Regions from separate parts of the Actinoplanes sp. CA-015351 genome, predicted to be linked through region 3. Evidence: riboswitches for the same ligand, from Rfam matches in the RefSeq annotation. Region 3 holds a riboswitch; each other region holds the start of a gene.
The links. Region 3 has a riboswitch for cyclic di-AMP ahead of ACQP2E_RS01740 (coiled-coil domain-containing protein). Riboswitches for the same ligand answer to the same signal wherever they lie in the genome.

Region 1: another riboswitch for cyclic di-AMP. It lies ahead of ACQP2E_RS21785 (transglycosylase family protein); the one in region 3 lies ahead of ACQP2E_RS01740 (coiled-coil domain-containing protein).
Region 2: another riboswitch for cyclic di-AMP. It lies ahead of ACQP2E_RS02280 (transglycosylase family protein); the one in region 3 lies ahead of ACQP2E_RS01740 (coiled-coil domain-containing protein).
Region 4: another riboswitch for cyclic di-AMP. It lies ahead of ACQP2E_RS07840 (C40 family peptidase); the one in region 3 lies ahead of ACQP2E_RS01740 (coiled-coil domain-containing protein).

What each region holds. Positions count from the first base shown of each region.
Region 1 is NZ_CP192102.1:4,689,155-4,694,828, forward strand. It holds gene ACQP2E_RS21765 (hypothetical protein) at 1-39, opposite strand, end outside; gene ACQP2E_RS21770 (alpha/beta hydrolase fold domain-containing protein) at 36-1,019, opposite strand; gene ACQP2E_RS21775 (nitronate monooxygenase) at 1,074-2,060, opposite strand; gene ACQP2E_RS21780 (sulfite exporter TauE/SafE family protein) at 2,083-2,868, opposite strand; gene ACQP2E_RS21785 (transglycosylase family protein) at 3,107-3,652, opposite strand; cyclic di-AMP (ydaO/yuaA leader) riboswitch at 3,651-3,834, opposite strand; gene ACQP2E_RS21790 (DUF1304 domain-containing protein) at 4,057-4,419, opposite strand; gene ACQP2E_RS21795 (DUF418 domain-containing protein) at 4,416-5,630, opposite strand.
Region 2 is NZ_CP192102.1:509,763-515,436, forward strand. It holds gene ACQP2E_RS02265 (hypothetical protein) at 1-221, shown strand, start outside; gene ACQP2E_RS02270 (LysR family transcriptional regulator) at 267-1,148, opposite strand; gene ACQP2E_RS02275 (YybH family protein) at 1,219-1,575, shown strand; gene ACQP2E_RS02280 (transglycosylase family protein) at 1,841-2,494, opposite strand; cyclic di-AMP (ydaO/yuaA leader) riboswitch at 2,495-2,667, opposite strand; gene ACQP2E_RS02285 (saccharopine dehydrogenase family protein) at 2,892-4,130, shown strand; gene ACQP2E_RS02290 (calcium-binding protein) at 4,207-5,316, shown strand; gene ACQP2E_RS02295 (serine/threonine-protein kinase) at 5,652-5,674, opposite strand, start outside.
Region 3 is NZ_CP192102.1:388,247-393,920, forward strand. It holds gene ACQP2E_RS01735 (glycoside hydrolase family 65 protein) at 1-1,249, shown strand, start outside; gene ACQP2E_RS01740 (coiled-coil domain-containing protein) at 1,304-2,320, opposite strand; cyclic di-AMP (ydaO/yuaA leader) riboswitch at 2,327-2,459, opposite strand; cyclic di-AMP (ydaO/yuaA leader) riboswitch at 2,667-2,802, shown strand; gene ACQP2E_RS01745 (coiled-coil domain-containing protein) at 2,807-3,820, shown strand; gene ACQP2E_RS01750 (ABC transporter ATP-binding protein) at 3,858-4,631, opposite strand; gene ACQP2E_RS01755 (ABC transporter permease) at 4,624-5,520, opposite strand.
Region 4 is NZ_CP192102.1:1,701,928-1,707,601, forward strand. It holds gene ACQP2E_RS07825 (TVP38/TMEM64 family protein) at 1-534, opposite strand, end outside; gene ACQP2E_RS07830 (type 1 glutamine amidotransferase) at 578-1,291, opposite strand; gene ACQP2E_RS07835 (MurT ligase domain-containing protein) at 1,281-2,501, opposite strand; cyclic di-AMP (ydaO/yuaA leader) riboswitch at 2,890-3,071, shown strand; gene ACQP2E_RS07840 (C40 family peptidase) at 3,078-3,914, shown strand; gene mraZ (division/cell wall cluster transcriptional repressor MraZ) at 4,418-4,849, shown strand; gene rsmH (16S rRNA (cytosine(1402)-N(4))-methyltransferase RsmH) at 5,101-5,674, shown strand, end outside.

The DNA.
Region 1 (5,674 bases), 4.2 Mb from region 3:
GAACAGCGCGTGGATCAGGTAGCGCAGAAACATCATCACCGCGGGATCATATTCGCGCCCATCAACTCGATGATGCCCGTGGCGGCGACCGTGAACGGCTCGCCCAGACAGCCGTGCACGGCGGCGGACTCCCGGTGGACGGTGACGTCGGCGCCGGCCGCGCGGAGCATCTCGGCGAACGCCTCCCCGGAGCTGCGCAGGGTGTCGGTCTCGCAGTTGACGATCAGGGTGCGCGGCAGGCCGGTCAGGTCGCCGGCGGCCGGGAAGGCGTACGGGTCGCCGGGGTCGGCGCAGTAGTGCCGGCTCATCGCGGCCACCCATTCCGGGGAGAAGTAGACGGCTGCTCTGTCATCCCGGATCTTTCGCAGCTCATCGGCTTCCCACGGCGGCAGCTCGGCATGCAGGATCGGGTAGATCAGCTGAAGCGAGGCCGGCCGCTCGCCGGCGCCGTCGCGCAGCCGTTTCGCCACTCCGGCGGCCAGGTTCGCCCCGGCGCTGGCCCCGCCGAGGTGCAGCCGTCCGGCCGGGACACCGAGCAGGCCGGCGTTTGCGACGGCCCAGGTCCAGCCGGTGAGCACATCGTCGGAGCCGGCCGGGTACCGCACGCCGTGCAGGGCCTTGCGATAGTCCAGCGACAGCACCGAGAAACCCCGGGCTGCCAGGGCCAGGGCGGTGAAGTGCGCCTCGGCCATGTCCAGGGATCCGCTGACGAACGCGCCGCCGTGCACCCAGACCAGGCCGGCCACCGGCTCGCCGGGCCCGCGGTAGAGGCGGGCCGGAACGCCCGCCGCTTGATCCTCCGCACGGACCGCCGCCAGCTGCGGGAAGCGGGCGAACAGTTCGGCGTCGGTCGGCCCGGTCTCCGGCAGGTCGCCGGCGATCTCCAGCATCCGTACGTAGTCCGGCACCGGTGGCAGGTCGCCGCCGGCGGCGCGGGCCATGATCGCCCGGCGGAGCGGGCGGGGCAGCCGGCGCAGCGTCTTCATCGTGTAGCCCAGGACGGTGCCGGTGGCGGTCATGGCTGCCAAGTTATCCGGTGAGCCGGCCGGCCGGCTCGGCGACAGGCCGTGCGGTCAGCCGGTCAGGCCGCCGGCCAGCTCGGCGACAGGCCCGGGTGTCGCGCTGCGGAAGCCGGTTCCGGCCCACAGGTTGAGCGCGCCCGGGTCGCCCGTCGCGGCGGCGGCCGCGCGGATCGGCGCGGTCAGGTGATGCACGGCCGGATAGCCGATCGGGGCGGCCGCCTCGTACGCGTCGATGAACCGGTTGCGCAGCCCGCGGGCCGGCTGGCCGGTGAAGGCCCGGGTCACCACGGTCTCGGTGAACTCGCCGGAGAGCATCGCCGCCCGCTGCGCCGGACGGGTGCCGGCCTCGTCGGCGAGCAGGAACGCGGTGCCGCACTGCACTGCCGCCGCGCCCGCCTCGAGCAGGTCGTGCACGTCCTCGGCCGTGCTGACGCCGCCGGCCGCGACCACGGGCAGGTCGGTGACGGCGAGGATCGCGGCGAGGGTCCCGGCGGCGGTGCCGGTTCCGGCGTACCCCTGCGGGTCGGTCGTGGAAGCGTGCCCACCGGCGGCGCCGGACTGGGCGATCAGCGCGTCGGGCGCGGCCGCGAGGGCCGCTTGCGCTTCCCGGGGGTTGGTCACCGTGATGAGTACGGTCGAACCGGCCACGTGCAGCGCCCGGACGACAGCCGCATCGGGTACGCCGAACGTGAAGCTGACGACCGGCACCCGATAGGCGACAGCGAGCTCGACCTTCGCCGCGAAGTGATCGTCGTCGTCGAGGCGTACCGGGGGCAGGTCGACGCCGTACCGGTCGGCCTCCGGCTGGAGCAGCCGGCGGTACGCCTCGATCGGCGCCGGATCGGCGGGCGGCGGCACGGGTACGAAGATGTTCAGCCCGTGCGCCACCGAGGCGACCTGGCGCAGTTCGGTCTCGACGGCGTCCGGTGTCTTGTATCCGGCGGCCAGGAAACCCAGGGATCCGGCCCGGGCGGCGGCCTCGACGAGGGCGGGCGTGGATGGTCCACCGGCCATCGGGGCGACGATCAATTCACGCATGGGCCGACCCTATGCGCCGATGTCACGCGGTGTGCCAGAGGAATCCCGCCAGAGTGAGCGCGGCCAGCGCGATCGCCACTCGCAGCGGCCGTTCCGGGGTACGCCGGACCAGCGCCGGCCCGATCCAGCTACCGACCAGGCACCCGGCCGCCAGCAACGCCGCGGCTGTCCAGTGCACCGGGGCGAACAGCGCGTACAGCACGGCCGCGGCCACGTTCGAGAAGCCGAGGACGATGCTCTTCACCGCGTTGGTCACGGCGAGCGGCTCGGCGGCGGCCAGGGACATCGCGGCGAGCATGAGCACACCGGCGGCCGCGCCGAAGTACCCGCCGTAGATCGCGATCAGGAACACCACTACGGCGAGGGGAGGGCGGTGCGCTTTCGGTGCCCGCTCGCCGGGCTGTTTTTCCGCCGCGTGCTCGCCGGGCCGGGTGTACCAGGTCCGCAGCGGTTCGCGGAACAGCAGCGCGAGGGCGCCGAGCACGATCAGGCCGGGCACGATCCGCTCGAACGCGTCGGACGGGGTGCTCATCAGCAGCAGCGCTCCGGCCGTGCCGCCGGCCACCGCGACCACGCCGTGCCGCAGAATCCGCCGGCCCTGGCCGCGCAGCTCACGCCGGGATCCGGCGGCCGAGCCGACCGCGCTGGAGAGCAGCGCCACCGTGTTCGTCACGTTCGCGGCGATCGGCGGGATGCCCACGGCGAGCAGCGCGGGGTAGCTGACCAGCGACGCGAGCCCAGCCATCGAACCGGTCAGCCCGGAGCCGATGCCGCCGAGGAACAGCAGGGTGGCATGGCCGGCATTCACGGAACGCCAGAGTACGTCCCCGTGATCGGAGCCGGCAGCGCGAAGCAAACCGTGCCGGCGCCCGCCTCGGGGTGGCGGTTGCAGGCCCCCCGCCGCGATCTTGGCAAGTTGTAACGCATCGTTACGCACAACTTGCCAAGATCATGAGAGGCCACGGAGGCCGTCGGAGATCCAGAGACCATTGAAATGATGTCGCGACGCCTCGATGACCCCGGACAAACCCCGCGGAATTCGTGCGTCAGCGCAGGCGCAGACGCTGCCCCGGGAAGATCAGGCTCGGGCTGTCGAGGCGGTCCTTGTTGAGCTTGTACAACCCCCGCCAGCCACCCTTGACCTTGTACTTCTTCGCGATCGAGGCGAGTGTGTCGCCGGAGCGGACGACGTACGTGCCCTTCGTGACGGCCGGCTTCTTGCCCCCGGTGGACGCCTTCTTGTAGACGCCCGGCTTCTTGCCGCACACCGGCCACGGCTTCAGGCCGCGCTTCTTGTACAGCTTGTTCGCGATCTTGATCTGTTCGGCCTTGGTGGCCTTGTCCGCGGTCGAGGCGTATTTGCCGCCCCCGTTCGCTTTCCACGTGCTGCGGCTGAACTGCAAACCGCCGTAGTACCCGTTACCGGTGTTGATGTGCCACCGGCCGCCGGATTCGCATTTCGCGACTACGTCCCAATTCACCTGCCGAGCCGCCGAGGCGGGGCTCGCGGGTGCCAGCAGGACGCCGGCTCCGGTCACGCCGACGGTCAACAGACCGAGGGCAAGGCGCGTTCGTCTACCGATCCGAGACATGGATGATCCTCCACGCCTACGAGGTGAGCTGTCGGGTTCGGGCAGAGTGGCCCGGCCGTTCTGTGCGGCTTCACCCCAAGGCGTAGCTGCGGAAACAGGCAGCTAGCCGACGTACTTGGGTCCCCCGCTCCTGCCATCGATTCGTGTCCGCGGACGGCGGCAGGATTCGGCGGACCGTCCACGGTGCCCGCTGTCGCAGGACGGCCCGACGGTAACCACGTCCCATCGACAAAGGCCAAGCTCCGGCCCCCGGATAGTGACGTTGTTCACGGTATTTGCCCGATTTGATCTTGTTCGTGCCCTGGAATGGCGGGCATTCCCGATTCACGAGGTCCGTCGTAATCAGCAGTAACAAAAAATGCCCGGCCGGGTGACTCCCGGCCAGGCATTTCGGTTGTTTTCCATCATCCGGCGATGATGACCGCCACCAATGCGAGCACCGCCGGAACCGTCTGGACGAACAGGATCCGCCGGCTCGCGGTCGCCGCGCCGTAAACGCCGGCCACCGCGACGCAGGCGAGGAAGAAGAGCTTCGCGGCGTACCCGGTGTCACCACCGGCAATCAGCCCTCCGACGAGACCGGCCGCGAGGAAACCGTTGTAGAGCCCCTGGTTGGCCCCGAGCACCTTGGTCTGCTGGGCGAACTCCTCGCTCAGCCCGAACGCCTTGCGCCCTTGCGGTTTCGTCCAGAGGAACATCTCCAGCACGAGAATGTAGACGTGGATCAGCGCAACCAGCGCCACCAGCACGTTCGCCAAGATGATCACGGCGACACCCTAGCGCGTGAACGAGCCGCCCTCCCCGCACGGTAAGCGTCACCGCCACCCGAACCCCCGGCCACGGCCCCACCGCCCGAGCCTCCTGCCCCGCCCCCGCCACTGCCGTAGGTGATCCGCCGCACCAGCGCCTCGAACGGCCCCCGCCACCCCGCCCGGCGCATCCCCTCAGCGACGACAACCGTGACCGCCCACGTGCAGGCAGCGAGCAGAGCCGTCCCCGCGACGGTCAGCTGCCCGGACAGGTCGAGCAGGAAGGGTGTGAACACCACAGCCCAGGTGACCGACTGCATCAGATAACAACTCATCGACCGCTCACCGGCAGCCGCGACAGCCGTCACGAGCCGATGACCGCGCCCGCCGGCACTCAGCCGGGCCGCCACCACGGCCAGCAGTGCCGCGTAGCCGAATCCACCCAGCGTGCCCGTCGTGCCGTGCAGAGCGACCACCCACCCCGCCATCGGCGCCTCGCTCACCCCACCGGCGATCAGCGCGAACGGCTGCGCCCCCAGAGCCGCGACCGTAATGCCGATCACGGCGGTCGTCAGCAGCAGGCCCCGGAACCGCTCCGGCTGCTCCAGAACACGCCGGCGGCCGGCCCACAGACCCACGGCGAACGGGCACAGGAACCCGAGCGGCCCGAGCACCGCGACGAACAGCGCGGCCGGCACCCGCTCGGTGACCATGACACCCAGGTCCGCCGGCAGCATGGCGGGATCCGGCGTCGCGGAGACGAGCCCGCCGGCGTCGTCCGGCAACGCGCCGATGGTCAGGAAGACCGCGGCGGTCACCAGCAGCCACCGGTCCGTCCAGCGGATCATCAGCGCGCCGGCGAGAAGCAGCACACCGTACGCCGCGAGGATGTCACCGACGTAGAACAGCACCGCGTCGGTGAGCCCCACGACGATCAACGCCGCGCTGCGCCGCCACAGCAGGCGGCGCACACCCCGCGGACCACGATCACGCTGCCGCTCGGCGATGCGGGCGGCGCCGTACCCGAAGAGCAGGCCGAACAGTGGGAACGCGCGCCCGTCGACGAATGTCGACAGCAACCAGGCCACGGCCGATCCACCCTGCGGATAGCCGCCGATCACCGGACCGGACTGCAGGAAGTAGTGCGTGTTGGCGAGGGCGATGAACAGCAGCATGAAGCCACGGGCCAGGTCGGGCCCCAGCGATCGTCCGGGCGGGTCGGCGCTCATGCCTCGACGCTAGGCACCGCCGCACCCGGCGGGCAGTTGCCGAA
Region 2 (5,674 bases), 120 kb from region 3:
TCCGGCCGCCTCTCTTCGCCGCCCTTCGCCGCAGCAAGCAGATCAGTGCGGAACTGTGCTGCGAGTTCGTCGAGGCATGGCAGGCCGACCTGGCGGAATGGCGGGGTTTCCTCGGCCGCGTTCCGGTCAGCACCAACCCCGACAAGTTCCTCTGGGAGACGGGCCTCTCCGATCGAGTGCTCCGCTCCCGCGCGTACACGGGCTCGCCTCTCGCCGCCTGATTCCGTGCTTTCTTGATCGATTCCAGAAGCGAGCCCTCGGGATCTCTATGGTTTTGTCAAGAAGGCGGCCTGGCAGTGCCGCAGGAAAGCCGCCAGGGCAGGGCTGCTGCGGTTCTGCCAGATCAGCGCGAGCAGTGCCGGGATCTCGATGCCGTCGATCGGGATCGCGGTGAGATCCGGGTAGGCAGCTGCCATCGACTCGCTGAGCACCGCCACGCCGAGGCCGCGGCGCGCCAGGCCGGCGACCGTGTCCGGCGAGGTGGCCGCGAGCGCGACCGAAAGATCAACACCCAGTGCGGCGCGAGCTTGGTCGAGCACGTTGCGGATGCCGGTTCCCACCGGCAGACAAACTATTGGGTACGCAAGGAGCGCGGTGACCGGGAGACGCGCTTGACCTGCTAACTCGTTGTCGGCCGGGACCAGTGCGACGAGCCGCTCGCTCGCGATCACATGAGTCGCGAGGTGCTCGGGAGGCTCGCCTGCCAGACCGGCCAGCGCCAAATCTAGGTCGCCGGAGCGCACGCCGGCGACGAGCTGGTCCGAATTCGCCTCCACGAGTTCGAGTTCGATGTCGGGGTGTTCGGAATGGAACGCTGCGAACGCATCGAAAAAGGGCGTCACCTCGCAGCCGATCACCATCCCGACCGTGAGCCGGCCACGGACCAGGCCGAACACGTCGTCGATCGAGTCACGCATGTCGGCTGCCGCGTCGAGGGTCGCGCGGGCGTGCCGGAGCGCCGCCTCACCCGCGTCGGTGAGGCGCGCGGTACGCGCGGAACGGTCGAAGAGCTGCGCTCCGAGCTCGTGCTCCAGTGCCTTGATCTGGGCGCTCACCCCGGACTGGGTGATGTGCACGCGCTCGGCGGCACGGGTGAAGCTGGCCGTCTCAGCGACGGCCACGAAGTATTCGAGCTGGCGCAAGTCCATGAGTCATTCTACTGGTTATCAGAAGAACTATGCGTTGGACTTGTTCCTGCCTCTCCGGGAGGCTGTAGCCATGACCGGGAAAGCGCACCGACCTGAAGACCTGACCAGGCTGTTCGTCGAGCGTGCGAATGCGAAGGACGCCGACGGAATTGCGAATCTCTATGAGGAGGATGCCGTGATGGCTTACCCGCCAGGCAGCCAGACGCGTGGCCGCGAGGCGATCCGCAAGCTGTGGGCCGAGCTGCTGCCGCACATGCCCGAGTTCGAGCCGGAGCCGCCGCTACCGACACTGATCAGCGGCGACCTGGCGCTCACGTCGACGCCGCCGAGCGACGGTTCAGGCGCGCGGGCACAGGTCGCCCGGCGACAGCCCGACGGCACGTGGCTGCGCGTTCTGGACCAGCCGGAGTTCACCCGCCCAGACTGACACGGCGGCACGCCGCATCGAGCCGCGGCGGCACGCCGCATCGCGCCGCGGCGGCAGCTCACGGCGGCGGCATGTCAGGGCGACGCGTCACGCCGACGGCATGTCAAGGCAGCACGTCACGGCTGCGGCATGTCACGGCAGCACGTCACGGCTGCGGCATGTCACGGCTGCGGCACGTCCCCACGCCACGGAGGCACGGCGGCATTCCGGGCGTCCCGGATTTGAGACGCCCGGCGTCCCGGGCGATGAAGAGGTGTTCCGTCCTCTACAACCTGATGCGCTGGCCGACGTAAACGCGGTGCGGGCTACGGAGGATGTCGTCGTTGGCGCGGTAAAGGGCCCGCCAGCCACCGGCGACATCGTTCCGGCTGGCGATGCGTGCAAGCGTGTCGCCTCGGCGGACGACATAGGTCCGTGTGGCCGACCGCCCGCTGATCGCGTTCTCCAGCACCACACTGCCTCCGGCAGCGGGGCGCACCACGCGCGCCGGTGCGTTGCGCACCACTCGGGCCGGCGCCTTACGTGCCGTTCGAGCTGGGGAATTGCGGACTGTCTTGCGGCTCGCCTTGACGCTCGCGCGCTTGCCGCAGGTTGGCCAAGCGCCGATTCCCTGCCCGCGCAGCACGCGTTCCGCGACGCGGATCTGCTCGGTTTTTGTTGCCCGGTTCGCGGTCCGGGCATAACGCGCACCGCCATATGCACGCCACGTGCTGTGGCTGAACTGGAGGCCGCCGTAATAACCATTTCCTGTGCTGATGCGCCAGTTGCCGCCTGACTCGCAGCGGGCGATGGCGTCCCAGTTCACGTCGGACGGCACAGCATGCGCAGGCACGCTGGAGCCCAGCAGGCCCACGGTTCCGACGAGTCCCGCGACGGCTACACCGATCGCGAGGTGGACCTGCTTTCGGATTTGCACCATTTCAGTTGTCCTCCACGCCTGCGAGGTCAGCTGTCGGGTTCGGGCAGAGTGGCCCGGCCGCACGGTGCGGCTTCACCCCAAGACGCATAAGCGCCGGAGAACCTGTGGGTCCCCCGCTCCATGCCTTTGAGTTGTGATCCGTGGTCGGCGGCAGGATTCGGCGTTCCGGCCACGGTGCCCGCCTCATGCGGGCTACCAACGGGTGTCTCACCCTCCGGTCACGCGGCGCCACGCCTTCACGGGCTACGCCTTCATGCCGGTCCGATGGACCTGTTCCCCCAAATTAGCCCTTTGATCCGGGCTTGTATGGATAACTCGGCAGATTTTCACCAACCCACCTACCAGGAGGTAACTGATGTGCTGCGCACCCTCCACCAAGGGTGCACAATCGGCACCCATGAGCGATCAAGCACGCGAGTTCGACGTGATCGTGTACGGCGCCACGGGTTTCGTCGGTGTCCTCGTGGCACGGCACCTGGCCGGATTCGCACCCGCGGGCACACGGATCGCCCTCGCCGGACGGTCACCGAAGAAACTGGAGGCAGTCCGCACCCGGCTGAACGTGGACTGGCCGCTCGTGGTCGCCGACGCCACCGACAAGGCCGCGCTGGACACTATGGCCGCACGCACCCGGGTGGTCATCACGACCGCTGGACCTTATGCGAAATACGGCCGGATACTTGCGCACGCCTGCGCCGAAGCGGGCACCGACTACGTCGACCTGACCGGTGAGGTGCTGTTCGCCCGGGACAGCATCAACGACAACCATGAGGCGGCTCGGCGTACCGGGGCGCGGATTGTGCACTCGTGCGGGTTCGACTCGATCCCGTCCGACATCGGCGTGCACGTGCTGCACTCGCTGGTGGAGGCCGAGGGCGCCGGCGAGCTGACCGACACCACACTCGTGGTGACGAGCCTGCGCGGCGGGGTGAGCGGCGGCACGATCGACTCGATGCGCTACCAGGCTGACGTGATGAGCAAGGACCGTGCGCTGCGAAAGATCGGCGCCAGCCCGTACTCGTTGAGTCCGGATCGCGCGGCGGAACCGGATCTCGGCCGGCAGGAGGACATGCCGGTCCTCCCGGCATCCGAAGTGGATCCGTCGCTGCGGGGCCATCTGGCGCCGTTCGTGATGGCGTCCTACAACACGCGCGTGGTGCGGCGCAGCAACGCACTGCGCGAGTGGGCCTACGGCCGGCAGTTCCGATACCGCGAGCTGATGAGCGTCGGCGCCTCACCGCTGTCCCCGGTGATCGCGCACGGTACGAAGATCGGGCTCGGCGCGCTGTTCGTCGGGTTCGCCGTGCCGCCGGTCCGGTTCGTGCTGGACCGGATCCTCCCGAAACCCGGCACCGGACCGAGTGAGCAGCGTCAGCAGTCAGGTCACTTCACCATGGACATCTTCACCACGACGAGCAGCGGGGCGCGCTATACGTCCCGTTTCCGGGCGAAGGGCGACCCGGGCTACGCGGCCACCGCGGTCATGCTCGGCGAGTCAGCACTGGCCCTGGCTCTGGACAGGGAGAAACTGCCGCCGTCCGAGGGCGGTGTCCTGACCCCGGCCACCGGGATCGGAGACGCCCTGGTCGAGCGGCTGCGCACCTCAGGAATGGAGATCACCGCTCGCAAGCTCTGACTGCGGCTTTTCTCCTATCGACGTCGTAACGGTGCCGTTCTATGATCCTGGCGCTGGATCTCGGGGGAGGACTTGTATGTCTCGTTCTATCTGGCTGACTCGTGTCGGCATCGCCATGTTCACTATCGTCTCGGCTGGTGTCCTCGCGGCACCCGCGCAGGCGGCCACCTCGGGTGTCGTCTCGGTCGTGGGCAAGACGACGGTGCAGTACAAGTCCGCGACCGGCGCCAAGAACAAGGTCGTCGTCACCCGGGCGGGGCGGACGATCACGATCGACGACCGGGTCACGGTCAAGGCCGGCAAGGGCTGCAAGAAGGTCAAGGGCGACAAGACGAAGGTCCGCTGCCCCTTGGCGAAGGCGCCCACGAGGCTGCAGGTCTACACCTACGACCGCAGCGACTCGATCACCAACAAGACCGGCGTACGGATGACCGCGGACGGCGGCACCGGCAATGACGTGCTGACCGGCGGTTCGCTCGGCGACCGGCTCTACGGCGGCACCGGGAACGATTACATCAACGGTCGGTTCGGCAACGACACGATCTACGGTGACGCCGGCCATGACACGATCCACGGCTGGTTCGGCAAAGACGTGCTGCACGGCGGTGACGGCGACGACGACATGTGGGGCGAGGAAGGCAACGACAAGATCTACGGCGAGGCCGGTCGTGACGACCTGGAGGGTTATCAGGGTCGTGACTACCTCGATGGGGGTTCCGGCGACGACTCGCTGTCCGGGGATGTGTACTCCGACGGCATCGCTGCCGACGTCATTCTGGGCGGCCCCGGAACGGACATCGTCAACTATGGCGGCCACGAGAAGGCGATCACTGTCGACCTCGACGGTTCCCCCGGTGACGATGGCATGAAGGGGGAGCACGACACGGTCGGCGCCGATGTCGAGAGCCTCGTCGGAGGCTGGGGCAACGATCGGCTCACCGGTAACGCGGCGAACAACGTGATCCAGGCGTACACCGGGAACGACATCGTCTACGGCGGCGGGGGCGACGACTGGCTGTTCGGCGACGACGGCCGCGACAAGATCTACGGCGGGGCCGGTGACGACTGGCTTGAGGGCAACGATCACCCGGACGTCCCGGACCGGCTCGACGGCGGTGCCAACGGACCGCTTGGTGACGAGTGCGTCGTAGGCAAACTCGACACAGCGGTTGGCTGCGAACGCTGAGAACGCCACCCATGTCGTAACGCTGAGAAACGCCACCCGTGTCGAAGCGCCACGCGTGTCGTAACGCTGAGTAATTCCACGCAACCTCGTGAGTAAGGCCTGAGCTGCGAGGACACGGCTCAGGCCGCCGCCGTCAGCGCTTGGCCATCCGTTACCTATCCGTGATGTTAATCCGAGAACCAAGAGGCGAGTGGCGGCATCGCACTGGAGGAAAGCATGGGGAGTTCCGCGGGGGATGACCGACCAGTGCTTGTGGGAACGGCCGCAATACGGGGGCGGCCGACTTCACGGCTCTGGTCGGCCACCCGCTCTTTCTAAAACCCGCCCAGCTTTCTCTAAAACCCGCCCAGCCGGAGTG
Region 3 (5,674 bases):
GTACACCCAGCCGTCCGCGGCGGCCGACGTGCTGCGCTGGCGGCACTCGACGCTCGACCTGGCCCGGGAGCGCGCTCAGACGCTCGGGCTGCAGGGCGCGGCGTTCCCGTGGCGGACGATCCGCGGCCAGGAGTGCTCCGGTTACTGGCCGGCCGGCACTGCGGGCTTCCACATCGCCGCCGACATCGCCGACGCGGTCCGCCGGTACGTGCAGGCAACCGGCGACTACGACTTCGAACGTGAGGTCGGCCTGGAGCTGCTGGTCGAGACGGCCCGGCTGTGGCGCTCGCTGGGACACCACGACCGGCACGGTCGTTTCCACATCGACGGTGTGACCGGCCCGGACGAGTACACCGCGGTGGTGAACGACAACATCTACACGAACCTGATGGCGCAGCAGAACCTGATGACCGCGGTCGAGGCCTGCAAGCGCCATCCGGACCTGGCCCGCAAGTTCGGCGTGGACGACGAGGAGGCTGCCTCGTGGCGTGACGCGGCGGCTGCGGTGCACATCCCGTACGACAAGGAACTCGGGGTGCACCAGCAGTGCGAGGGCTTCACCCGGCTGCAGGAGTGGGACTTCGAGAACACTCCGCCGGAGGCGTACCCGCTGCTGCTGAACTTCCCGTACTTCGACCTGTACCGCAAGCAGGTCATCAAGCAGGCCGACCTGGTGATGGCGATGTTCCTCCGTGGGGACGCGTTCACCCCGGAGGAGAAGTCGCGTAACTTCGCCTACTACGACGCGCGGACCGTCCGGGACTCGTCGCTGTCCGCCTGCGTCCAGGCGGTGCTGGCGGCCGAGACCGGCCACCTGGAGCTGGCTCACGACTATCTGGGCGAGGCCGCCCTGATGGACCTGCATGACCTGCACCAGAACGCCCGGGACGGCGTGCACGTGGCGTCGCTTGCCGGCACCTGGATGTCGCTGGTCGCCGGTCTCGGCGGCATGCGGGACTTCAACGGGCAGCTGAGCTTCGCGCCGCGCCTGCCCAGCCGGATCAACAACCTGGAGTTCTCGCTGCTCTGGCGCGGCCTGCGGCTGCGGGTGGCGGTGACCGCTGACGAGGTCACGTACTCGCTGCGCAACGGCGGCGGCTCGGCCCGGCTCACCCTGGTCCACCACGGCAAGGAGCTGGAGGTGACCCAGGTGCGGCCGGTGACCATGCCGATCCCGCCGGCGGTCACGGTCGGCCCGGCGCCGTACCAGCCGCACGGGCGGGCTCCGGTCCGGCGCGCCGTGCACTGATTTCCGGCAGCGAAAAGCCCCCGTCCTTTCGGACGGGGGCTTTTCCATCACTGTCTAGAGCATCGACACGTGCACGTGGTCGGTGTGGTCGCTGACGCCGTGGTAGGCCTTCCAGCCGGACGCCGGGAACCAGATCTTCTTGTACCAGATGACGTAGTAGATCCCGAGCTTGTCGGCGTTACGCACCAGGAACGCCATCAGGTCGTTGCCGTACTTCATCATCTTGTCGTTGTGCGCCGAGGAGAAGCCGCTCTTCTGCAGCGACCAGTCGCAGGCCCGGCCCTTGGGGTGCTCGAAGGGCCCGCCGTCACGGTGACAACCGACGAAGAGGTCGAATCCGGCTTTCTTCGTCTCTTTGTACATATGCAGCGTGCGCTTGGTGATGCAGCCGTTTGTCGTCGGGTCGTTCTCGGTGCAGCCCTCCGCGGAGAAGCCGCCGCTGGAGTTGCGCGGCGCGGCCGAGGCGACAGGGGATTTCGCCACCACGAAACCGTCGGTGAGCGCGTCGCCACCGACCAGCTTCAGAGCTTTCTCCGCCGAGTCGCGCTGCTTTTTCATCAGCGCCGAGTTCTGCTTCTGTGCCTTGACCTCGGCATCGAGTTTCGCCTTGCTCTCGGTGACCGTTTCGATCGCCTGGTTGAGCTCGTGCAGCTTCTCGTCGTGCAGCTTGTTGATCTCCTCCAGGGAGATCGCCTTCTTCAGGAAGTCATTCGACGAGTTGGCGCCGAGAAGGAAGCCGACCGCGCTCAGGTTGCCGGTCACGTACTGCTCGCGGGCGATCGAGTTGACCTCGGGGATCAACTGGTCGCGCCGGGTCTCGGCGGCTTTGATCTCGACGTTGAGCTTCGCCTGCGCCTTCGTGGATTTCGTCACAGCTGCCTTGGCCGTGACGAATCGCCGGTTGGCGGCCTCGATGACGTCTGAGAGCAGGGCGTCCTCGTCGTCCTCCTCAGCGGTGGCGGACGAACCGCTCGGCTCCGCCGAGGCAGGGGTCACCGGCGCCACGAACAATGCCGTGGCCACCAGTGGTGCCAGGGCAAGTGTCAGCCACCGGCGGGGACTTCCGATCATCAACAGTTCCTTCCTTGTCACCGCCGACCGAGTTAGCTGACGGGTTCGGGACGGAAGAGATCCCTACCGCCCGAAGGCGGATTCACCCCACTGACTTGGTTCCCCGGCTCACCTCACGGTGATTAGGCGGCGGCCTGCCGGCTCCTCGGGGGCGGTGCCGTCCTGGCAGGACCGGCGACGAGTTTACCTGAGGAATGGCGCGGTATCAGGACCGCGGAACCGGCAAAACTGTTACCGGCCAACGACTTTCTGTAACCAAATCACCTCACGTGGCCACGCAATCGCGGAACGTACGAGAACTGTCGATCTGTCGATTGAGTGGGTATGGTCGGTTCCGGTTCCCACCCGGGGACCGCCGCCTAATCGCCACCCACGGCGAGCCGGGGAACCATATTTCCTCGGGGTGAATCCGCAACCGCGGTAGGGATTTCCTTCGTCCCGAACCCGTCAGCTAACTCGGTCGGCGGCCGACGGAAGGAATAACCTGTGCAGCGAAAGACTGCGCGGCGATTAGCGGCTGTCATGGCGCTGCTGCTCGCTGTGTGCGGGATGGCGATAGTGGCGTCACCGGCCACCGCCGCTCCCGGTGACAACGGTGACGACGGTGAGGGCGGCTCCAAGTCACTCGTCGAACAACTGGAGGACGCCTCCAGGGGTTACGTCGAGGCCAAGGCGAAGCTGAAGACCTCCAAGAAGAAGCAGACCGAGCTGACGGCCACGCTGAAGAAGCTGGACGCCGAGGTCGGGCCGAAACAGGCGGCGCTCGACGAGATCGCGTCGCAGGCGTACACGTCCGGCCGGCTCGGTGGGATGTCCGCTCTGATCACCGCGAGCGACACGGGCAGCTTCATCGACCGTGCCGAGACCCTGGCGTCCGTCGCGGCCGATCAGAACGACGCCATCGAGGATCTCAAGGCCACGCTGGACGGTCAGCGCAAGGCCAAGCTCGCCATCGACGCCACCGTCAAGGACCAGCAGAAGCAGGTCAATGTGATGGCGAAGAAGAAGCTGCAGGTCGAGACGGCGCTCAAGAAGGCGAACCAGGGCGCTGACGCGTCCTCGTCGAGCGACGGCGGCGGCAGCGCCAAGGCGGATCCGGCGCCGAGCGGCTCGGGCTCCGGTTGCAGTGAGCCCGACCCGACCAGTGGCGGCTGTCTGACCCCGCGCACCCTGCACGCGCTCAAGCAGGCGCAGAGCGACGGCTTCAAGCGGTACGTGCATTGCTTCCGCGAGCAGAACAGCGGTGAGCATCCCAAGGGCCGGGCCTGCGACTTCGCCGCCGACAAGAACGGTTTCGGCGGCGACGCGACAGGCGCCAGCAAGACGTACGGCAACAACCTGGCGAACTACTTCATCAACAACGCGGACGCACTCGACGTCCTGTACGTGATCTGGTACCGCCGGATCTGGCTACCGAGCAGTGGCTGGAAGTCGTACAGCGGGGCGGGTGGCGACCCGTCCAGCGACCACACCAACCACGTGCATCTCTCGGTCCGCTGATCCTGCCGGCGGCTGTTCTCCTGGGGAGTGCGAGGCGCTACTTACGCATGTAGGCCTCGTACTCCCGCATCACCTCGTCGGTGGGCCCGTCGGCCCGGATCTCGCCCGACTCCAGCCAGATGCACCGGTCGCAGGTGTCCCGGATCGACTGCTCGCTGTGGCTGACCAGGAAGACCGTGCCGGCCTCGGCACGCAGCTCACGCACCCGAGCCTCGCTGCGGCGACGGAACTTGGCGTCACCGGTGGCCAGCGCCTCGTCGATCAGCAGCACGTCGTGCTTCTTCGCCGCGGCGATCGAGAACTTCAGCCGGGCGGCCATGCCGGAGGAGTACGTCCGCATCGGGTACGACGAGAAGTCGCCGCGCTCGTTGATGCCGGAGAACTCGATGATCTCGTCCTTCTTCGCCTTCACCTCGGCCGGCGACATGCCCATCGCGAGGCAGCCCAGCTCGACGTTGCGCTCGCCGGGCAGTTCGTTCATCAGGGCCGCGTTCACACCGAGCAGTGACGGCTGGCCGGCCGCGTAGATCGCGCCCTTGGAGACCGGCAGCAGCCCGGCGACCGCCCGCAGCAGGGTCGACTTGCCCGACCCGTTGCTGCCGATCAGCCCGATGGCCTCACCCTTGTACGCCGTGAAGCTCACACCCTTGACGGCGTGCACCTCTTTGATGTTCGCCGCCTTGTCGTTGGTGACCAGGCGTTTGAAGCTGGCGAGCGGGCTGCCGCTGCCCGGCGAGGCCGAGCTGTGCACCTTGTAGATGATGTGGGCGTTGTCCGCGATGACGGTCGGGGTGTTCTCGTTGTCAGCCACGGCCGTAGCCCTTCTCTCCGCGCCAGAAGTACACGTAACCACCGATGCCGACGATCAGGCTCCAGGCCAGCGCCTCGATCCACAGCACGGTCGGCGATCCGGCGAGCGTGACGTTCTCCAGCAGCGCGTGGCGGTACAGCTCGATGAAGATCAGCAGAGGGTTCGCCTCGACAAGCGCGAGCTGCCAGCCGTCCAGCTTGTCCTCGAACAGGGTGACCGGGTAGAGAACCGCGGACCCGTACATCCAGAACCGCATGATGAACGGGATCAGCTGCTTGATGTCCCGATTCTTCGAGCCGTAGCGAGCCATGAACATGGCCAGGCCGGTGTTGAAGAACGACTGGAGAGCGAGCAGCGGCAGCAGCAGGAGCCACTGCGTGGTGATCGGCTCACCGGTGATCAGGACGATGCCCATCAGGACGATCAGGGCGACCATGAAGTTGCGGATCTCGACCAGCGCGGCCGAGAGCGGCAGGCTCGCCCGGGGGAAGTGCAGCGCCCTGATCAGGCCCAGGTTGCCGGTGATCGCGTTGATCCCGGACTGCACGATCGACTGGGAGAACTGGAAGACGAAAACGCCGATGCAAAGGTACGCCGGGAAGTTCTCGATGCCCCTGCTGGTCCCGATGATCACACCGAAGATCAGGTAGTACACCGCGGCGTTGATGATCGGCGTGAGGACCTGCCACACCGTGCCGAGCTTCGTGCTGCCCAGCGAAGAACTCATCTTGGCGCTGGCGTGCGACTGGATGAAGTGCCGGTACGACAACAGCTGACGCGTGTACTCAGGGAGGCTGGGAAGCCGCCCGGACGCTGTCAGACCGTGCCGCCGGGCGAGCTCCTTGGGCGAGAGCTCGGCGCCGGTCTCGGCGACCGCCGTCTCTGGCATGGGGTGGTGCTCCGATCTAGTCGGCCCGGCGGAGGCGGAGGGCTCCTGTTGCTGCTGCGAGGACACAGCTAGCAAGCATGACAGGCGCTCGCCGCTTCCGTTGGAACGGGTTCGTATCGACGTGGCTCTGAAGGTAGCTGACCAAACGGCGGAA
Region 4 (5,674 bases), 1.3 Mb from region 3:
CAGGTAGCGCTTGCGGCAGACGCTGGTCGTGCCGTACGCGTAACCGACCAGGCCGAACGGGGCCAGGGGCAGGAAGCGGACCAGCAGGACGGCCGAAAGACCGCGGCGGTTCAGCCAGCCGTCCAGACGGTCCAGCTTGCTGCCGGCGCGGGCTTTCAGGGCGCCGCGGCCGGCCCAGCGGCCGGCGTAGTACGTCGCCGTCGCCGCGATGATCGCCGCGGCCAGGGCTGCCAGGGCGCCGGTTGCGGCGCCGAGCAGGAGGCCGCAGAGCAGCGTGATCATGGTGCGGGGGACCAGGACCGACAGCAGGAGGCCGCCGACCACCGCGACGGCGGCCGGCGCGACCGCGCCGAGGGTCTCGACGCTGTCGCCGATCTCGCGCAGCGGGAGCGTCGCTGCCGCGATCGCCAGGGCCCCCACCACGCCGCCGAGTGTTCCGAAACGGATGAGACGGCGCTTCCAGCTGATCGGAGCGTCCTGAGGGTCCGCGGAGTTCGTCACTACGCCCCGCGGGGCGATCAGGATGTCGGTCATGCAGGCGTACCGCCCCAACTGTCGTCGGTTCCCGAACAAAAAATCAGACCGCGCTTGCTGCTTCCAGCCGTTCCTGCCGGAGCCGGTCGGCCCAGGTGTCATCCAGGGGCGCAAGCCTATCCGCGCCTGTTGACCAGCGCAGTAGCAGATCGGCTATAGCTGGGTTGCGAGCGAGCGCCGGTCCGTGTGAGTACGTTCCGAGAATCTTCCCGGCCCATGCTCCCTCGGTTTGGCCGTCGTTGCCCACTCCCGCGGTGACTCGCGCCAGGGGAGCCGCTTGCGCTCCCAAGTGGGTACGCCCACCGTGGTTCTCGAATCCGGTGAGAGGCGGCAGCCCGAGTCGCGGGTCGATGTCGCCTCGCAGTTCGCCGACGGCCCGGGTGACGCCCCGGTCCGAAGAGATGTCCAGCAGTCCCAATCCCGCGCACTTGGCCCCCTTCGCGAAGAACGAGTGGCCGAACAGCTGGTAACCGGCACAGATGGCCAGAACCGCGGCGCCCTGGTTGACCGCGCGGTGCAGACCGCCGTCGGTGAGCAGCCGCTGGGCCGCCAGCGCCTGCGGCCCGTCCTCGCCGCCACCGATCAGGTAGATGTCAGCGGAGGTCGGCATCTGCTGGTCGGAGCGGACCTCGTAGGTCTCCACCGGGATGCCCCGGGCGGCCGCGCGATGGGCCAGGATCGACAGGTTGCCCCGGTCGCCGTAGGTCGAGAGCAGATCGGGGTAGATCCACACGATCCGCAGAGACTCAGTTGACACGGTCCAACTCCGCTCGGATGTCCTGGAACGCCGTGTAATTGGCGATCACTTCGAGGCGGCCTGGCGGAACGGCCCGCAGCGCCTCGTCGAAACTGAGTACGTGCCGGAACGGCACCTGGTTCACCTGGAGCCGGACGGCCAGGTCGTACGCGCGGTCGCCGGTGATCAGCACCGGGCGGTTGCGCAGGGGCGCGAAGTCGACGTCGTACAGCCATGAGGTGTCGAAGCCGTCCGGGTCGCGGGCGTTGATGGACAGCAGCGTCGGCGCCTGCTCGGCCATGTCGAACGCCTCCAGCCAGCTCGCCGGGTTCTTGGCGAGCAGCAGCCGGATGTTGCGGCCGTCCCGGTCGACCTGGGCGTACCGGCCCGCGATGGACGTCACCCGGGCCAGCCGGGGCAGCGCCTCTATCGGGCGTACGCCGAACTCGGCGGCGACGGCGAGCGCGGTGGCCGCGTTGCCGATGTTGACCTTGCCGGGGAGCTGGAGCTTGACCAGGTGCCAGTCACCGCGCGGGTCGATCACGCCCTCGTCCTCGACCGACCAGTTGGCCCGGGGGCGGCGCAGCGGGCAGCCGGTGCACCACCAGTCGCCGTTGGCCCGCTCGATCGGGTGGCCGCTCTCCGGGCAGACGAACGAGTCGTCGAGCCAGCGCTGGCCGGCGCTGAACCAGGTGACCTGGGAGCTGCCGCTGGCCGCCCAGACGACCATCGGGTCGTCGGCGTTCGCCACCACCTTGATGTGCTGCTGGCTGGCGAGCGCGGTTTTCCACAGCTGCGCCATCATCGACACCTCTTTGGCCCGGTCCAGCTGGTCCCGGGAGAGGTTGAGCAGCGCCACGATCTTGGGCCGGGTGGCCTCGATCACCTGGGCCAGGTAGTGCTCGTCGACCTCGAGCACGGCGAACGGGGTGTGACCCTCTTTCGCCAGCGCCGAGGTGTGGCCGGTCGGCATGTTCGCGCCGAACGAGTTGGTGGCGACCCGGCCGAGCACGCCGACGGCGGCCGCGGTGAGTCGAGTGGTGGTGGTTTTACCGTTGGTACCGGAGACGAGCGCCACAGCCCGGCCGGAAGAAAGGTGAGCCAGGAGGTCCGGATCGATCTTGAGGCCGATCCAGCCCCCGATCACCGAACCGTCGCCGCGTCCCGCGGCCCTGGAGAGCGCCGCAGCGGTCTTCGACGCGGTGGTCGCGACCTTGGCGATAAGAGGCATCTTCCCGTCCGTCACGCCAGCGAGGGTACCGGACCGAAAGGTTACGTCCAGTTGCCGACCGGTCAAGATCGCGTGCGACTTGTGTTTGTGCCGGTCTCGTCGTTTTGACCAAGGATCCGGTGGGAGTGACGACTAATTGTGTGTTCTGTTTCACCCGTAACTCTCGACTGATCGTGATCAGGTGACCGCTTTGAGTAATGGCATTTGTCTCCTCCCGGTAACAAACTGGACATCAACAAATGTGCCAATCACTCTGCGTCACATTTTCGGGGCTAACGATCACGCGGACGGTCAGGTACCAAGGGTGAGCCGGCGGCATCCGCTCGCCGGCTCGTACCAGCCTGGCTAACGCCGAGCCCTGCCCCGAGCTGGATGGTGCGACCGCAGGAACACCGGAACACCGAACAGGCATCTGGGGGCAGGGACGGGGGACCCATTTACGGTCCGTCCCGCGCCGCGGCTCCACGCGGCGATCACGGGACGACCTTGGGGTGAAGTCGCCTCGGCGACCGGGCACACCTTCCCGCCCGAACCCGACAGCTAACCTCGCAGGCGTGCCGGAGGGAATTCTCAACCGTGCACGAACTTCGTTCGCGCCATGGCCGCCGCAACTCCTCGCGCGCTGCCGGCACTGTCGCACTGTCTCTGGGTCTCTGCCTTTGCGCCGGGCAGCTGGTCACCGCGTCACCCGCCGCGGCCGCCAGCACCACACCGGTCATCAAGGTCGCCAGCACCACCACGGCTTCGGCCGCGGCGGCGACGGTCACGCCCAGGCTGTCTGCCAAGGCCAACACCCGGAACCTGAAGTGGGGTTCCACCCTCAAGGTGACCGCCAAGGTCATCGACCCGCGTACCGGCAAGATCGCCAAGGGCACGGTCCGTCTGCAGGGCTATGTCGGTGGCAAGTGGCGTACGTGGGACACCGAGAAGGTCAAGAACCAGAACGGAACGGTCACCCTCAAGTACGCGCCGAAGAACACGTACAAGGTACGGACGATCTTCAACGGCTCGGGCTACAAGACGGTGACCACCGTCAAGACCACGGTGAAGGTCCGGGCCAGCGGCGCCAAGATCCTCGCCGAGGCCAAGAAGCACAAGGGCGCTCTCTACAAGTACGGCGCGTCCGGCCCCAAGCGTTTCGACTGCTCGGGGTTCACGAAGTACGTCTACAAGAAGGCAGCGGGCAAGTCGCTGCCGCACAAGGCGAACTCGCAGCAGAGCTACGGCAAGAAGGTCGCCAAGAGCAACAAGCAGATCGGCGACCTGATCATCTTCCGGAACGGCTCGTACGGGTACCACGCCGGCATCTACGCCGGTAACGGTTACATCTACGACTCGCCGCACACCGGCGCCCGGGTCGGCAAGCACAAGATCTGGAACTCGAACTACGTCGTGCGGCGCCTGGTCGCCTGATCGCGACCGTGTCATTGGCGCAGCAGCGCAGTAAGTAAGGAAAGACCGGCGGCGGCATGGTGGTGCCGTGGCTGAGATCACGCCTGTGGGGTGTGGCCCGTTCCTGGGTCACGCCCCACAGGCGTTTCTCCTTCGGTACGCGTTGCCGAAAGGCCTCCACTGTGCTCCACCGGAGGCCTCCCTTTTCCTCCACTCAGGTGGTTGAGGGGCCGCTCCCACACTGTGAACGTGGAGATATCGGACCTGTTGTGCTCGATGTCGGAAACCAGACCCCGTTGATCATGGTTGCGCCCTCCACTTCGGCCCACCGCCTTTGACCAGGAACTACGTCCGCGAAAAGGGCTCGCGAGCGACCTCATTCGGGTTGCAGGTGGAGGGAAGTGGAGTAGAGTGGGGCGCAGTGGCAGGGCCGAGGAACCGACCTGGGACTGCCGGCCCGAGTTGACAGGCGAGACCGTTCCACCGCGAAGGGACGCGACGCCAAGGCAAGGGGGGTTGAGCCGATGTTCCTCGGCACACACACCCCGCGCCTGGACGAAAAAGGCCGGCTGATCCTCCCGGCGAAGTTCCGTGATGAGCTGGCGGGAGGTGTCGTGATCACCAAAGGACAGGAACGCTGTCTGTACGTGTTCCCGATGCCGGAGTTCCAGCGCATCGCCGGTCAGCTGCGTGAGGCGCCGGTGACGAACAAGGCGGCCCGGGCTTACAGCCGGGTGTTCTTCGCCAGCGCGCACGACGAGGTTCCCGACAAGCAGGGCCGGGTCACCATCCCGGCGCACTTGAGGGAGTACGCGAGCCTCGGCCGCGACCTCGTGGTGATCGGTGCCAGCACTCGCGTCGAGATCTGGGACAAGCAGTCCTGGGACGACTACCTCATGGCGAGCGAGGAAGACTTCGCCGACATCGAGGAGGGGGTGCTGCCCGGCGGACTGTAAGGCGTGGCACCTCGGTGGGCCGCTGTGCGGTCCGGACGCCACTGCCGCCGTACTGCGAGATCTCCAGCCGCTCCCGCTCCTGGCGCCTCTTCCCCGGCGCCAGGCGCGTGTCCGGGGTCGGCCTTCCTGTCAGGGAAAGGCCCGCACGGGACAGAGCGGATGGGGATCTGGCGGTACGGACTGGCGGCCGGGCCGGCAAGAACGGCCGAAGTTGAAGGCAATACCAGGGTGCGACGTGTTCGGGCAGGGCTATGGGGGTCAATATGGGGGAGCCGCGAGGCACACATGTGCCGGTGCTGCTCGAGCGCTGTCTTGAGCTGCTCGCCCCGGGTCTCACCTTGCCGGGCGCCGTTCACGTCGACTTCACGCTGGGTCTTGGCGGGCACGCCGAAGCAGTCCTGGAGCGGTACCCCGATGTGATCCTCATCGGACTCGACCGGGACACCGAGGCGCTCGCTCACGCACGTCACCGCCTGATCCGTTTCGGCGATCGCACCCACCTGGTGCACGCCGTCTACGACGAGCTGCCGCGGGTTCTCGGCGAGCTCGGCATTCCGGCGATCCACAGCGGACTGTTTGATCTCGGTGTCTCCTCGTTGCAGCTGGACGAGGCGGACCGCGGTTTTGCGTACTCGCAGGACGCCCCTCTGGACATGCGGATGGACCAGTCGCGAGGTGTCACCGCCGAGGACGTGGTCAACGGGTACGAGCCGGGTGAGCTGGTTCGCATCCTCCGGCAGTACGGCGAGGAGAAGTTCGCGCCGCGGGTGGTCTCGGCGATCGTGCGGGAACGGCAGAAGGTCCGGATCACCTCGACGGCGCGCC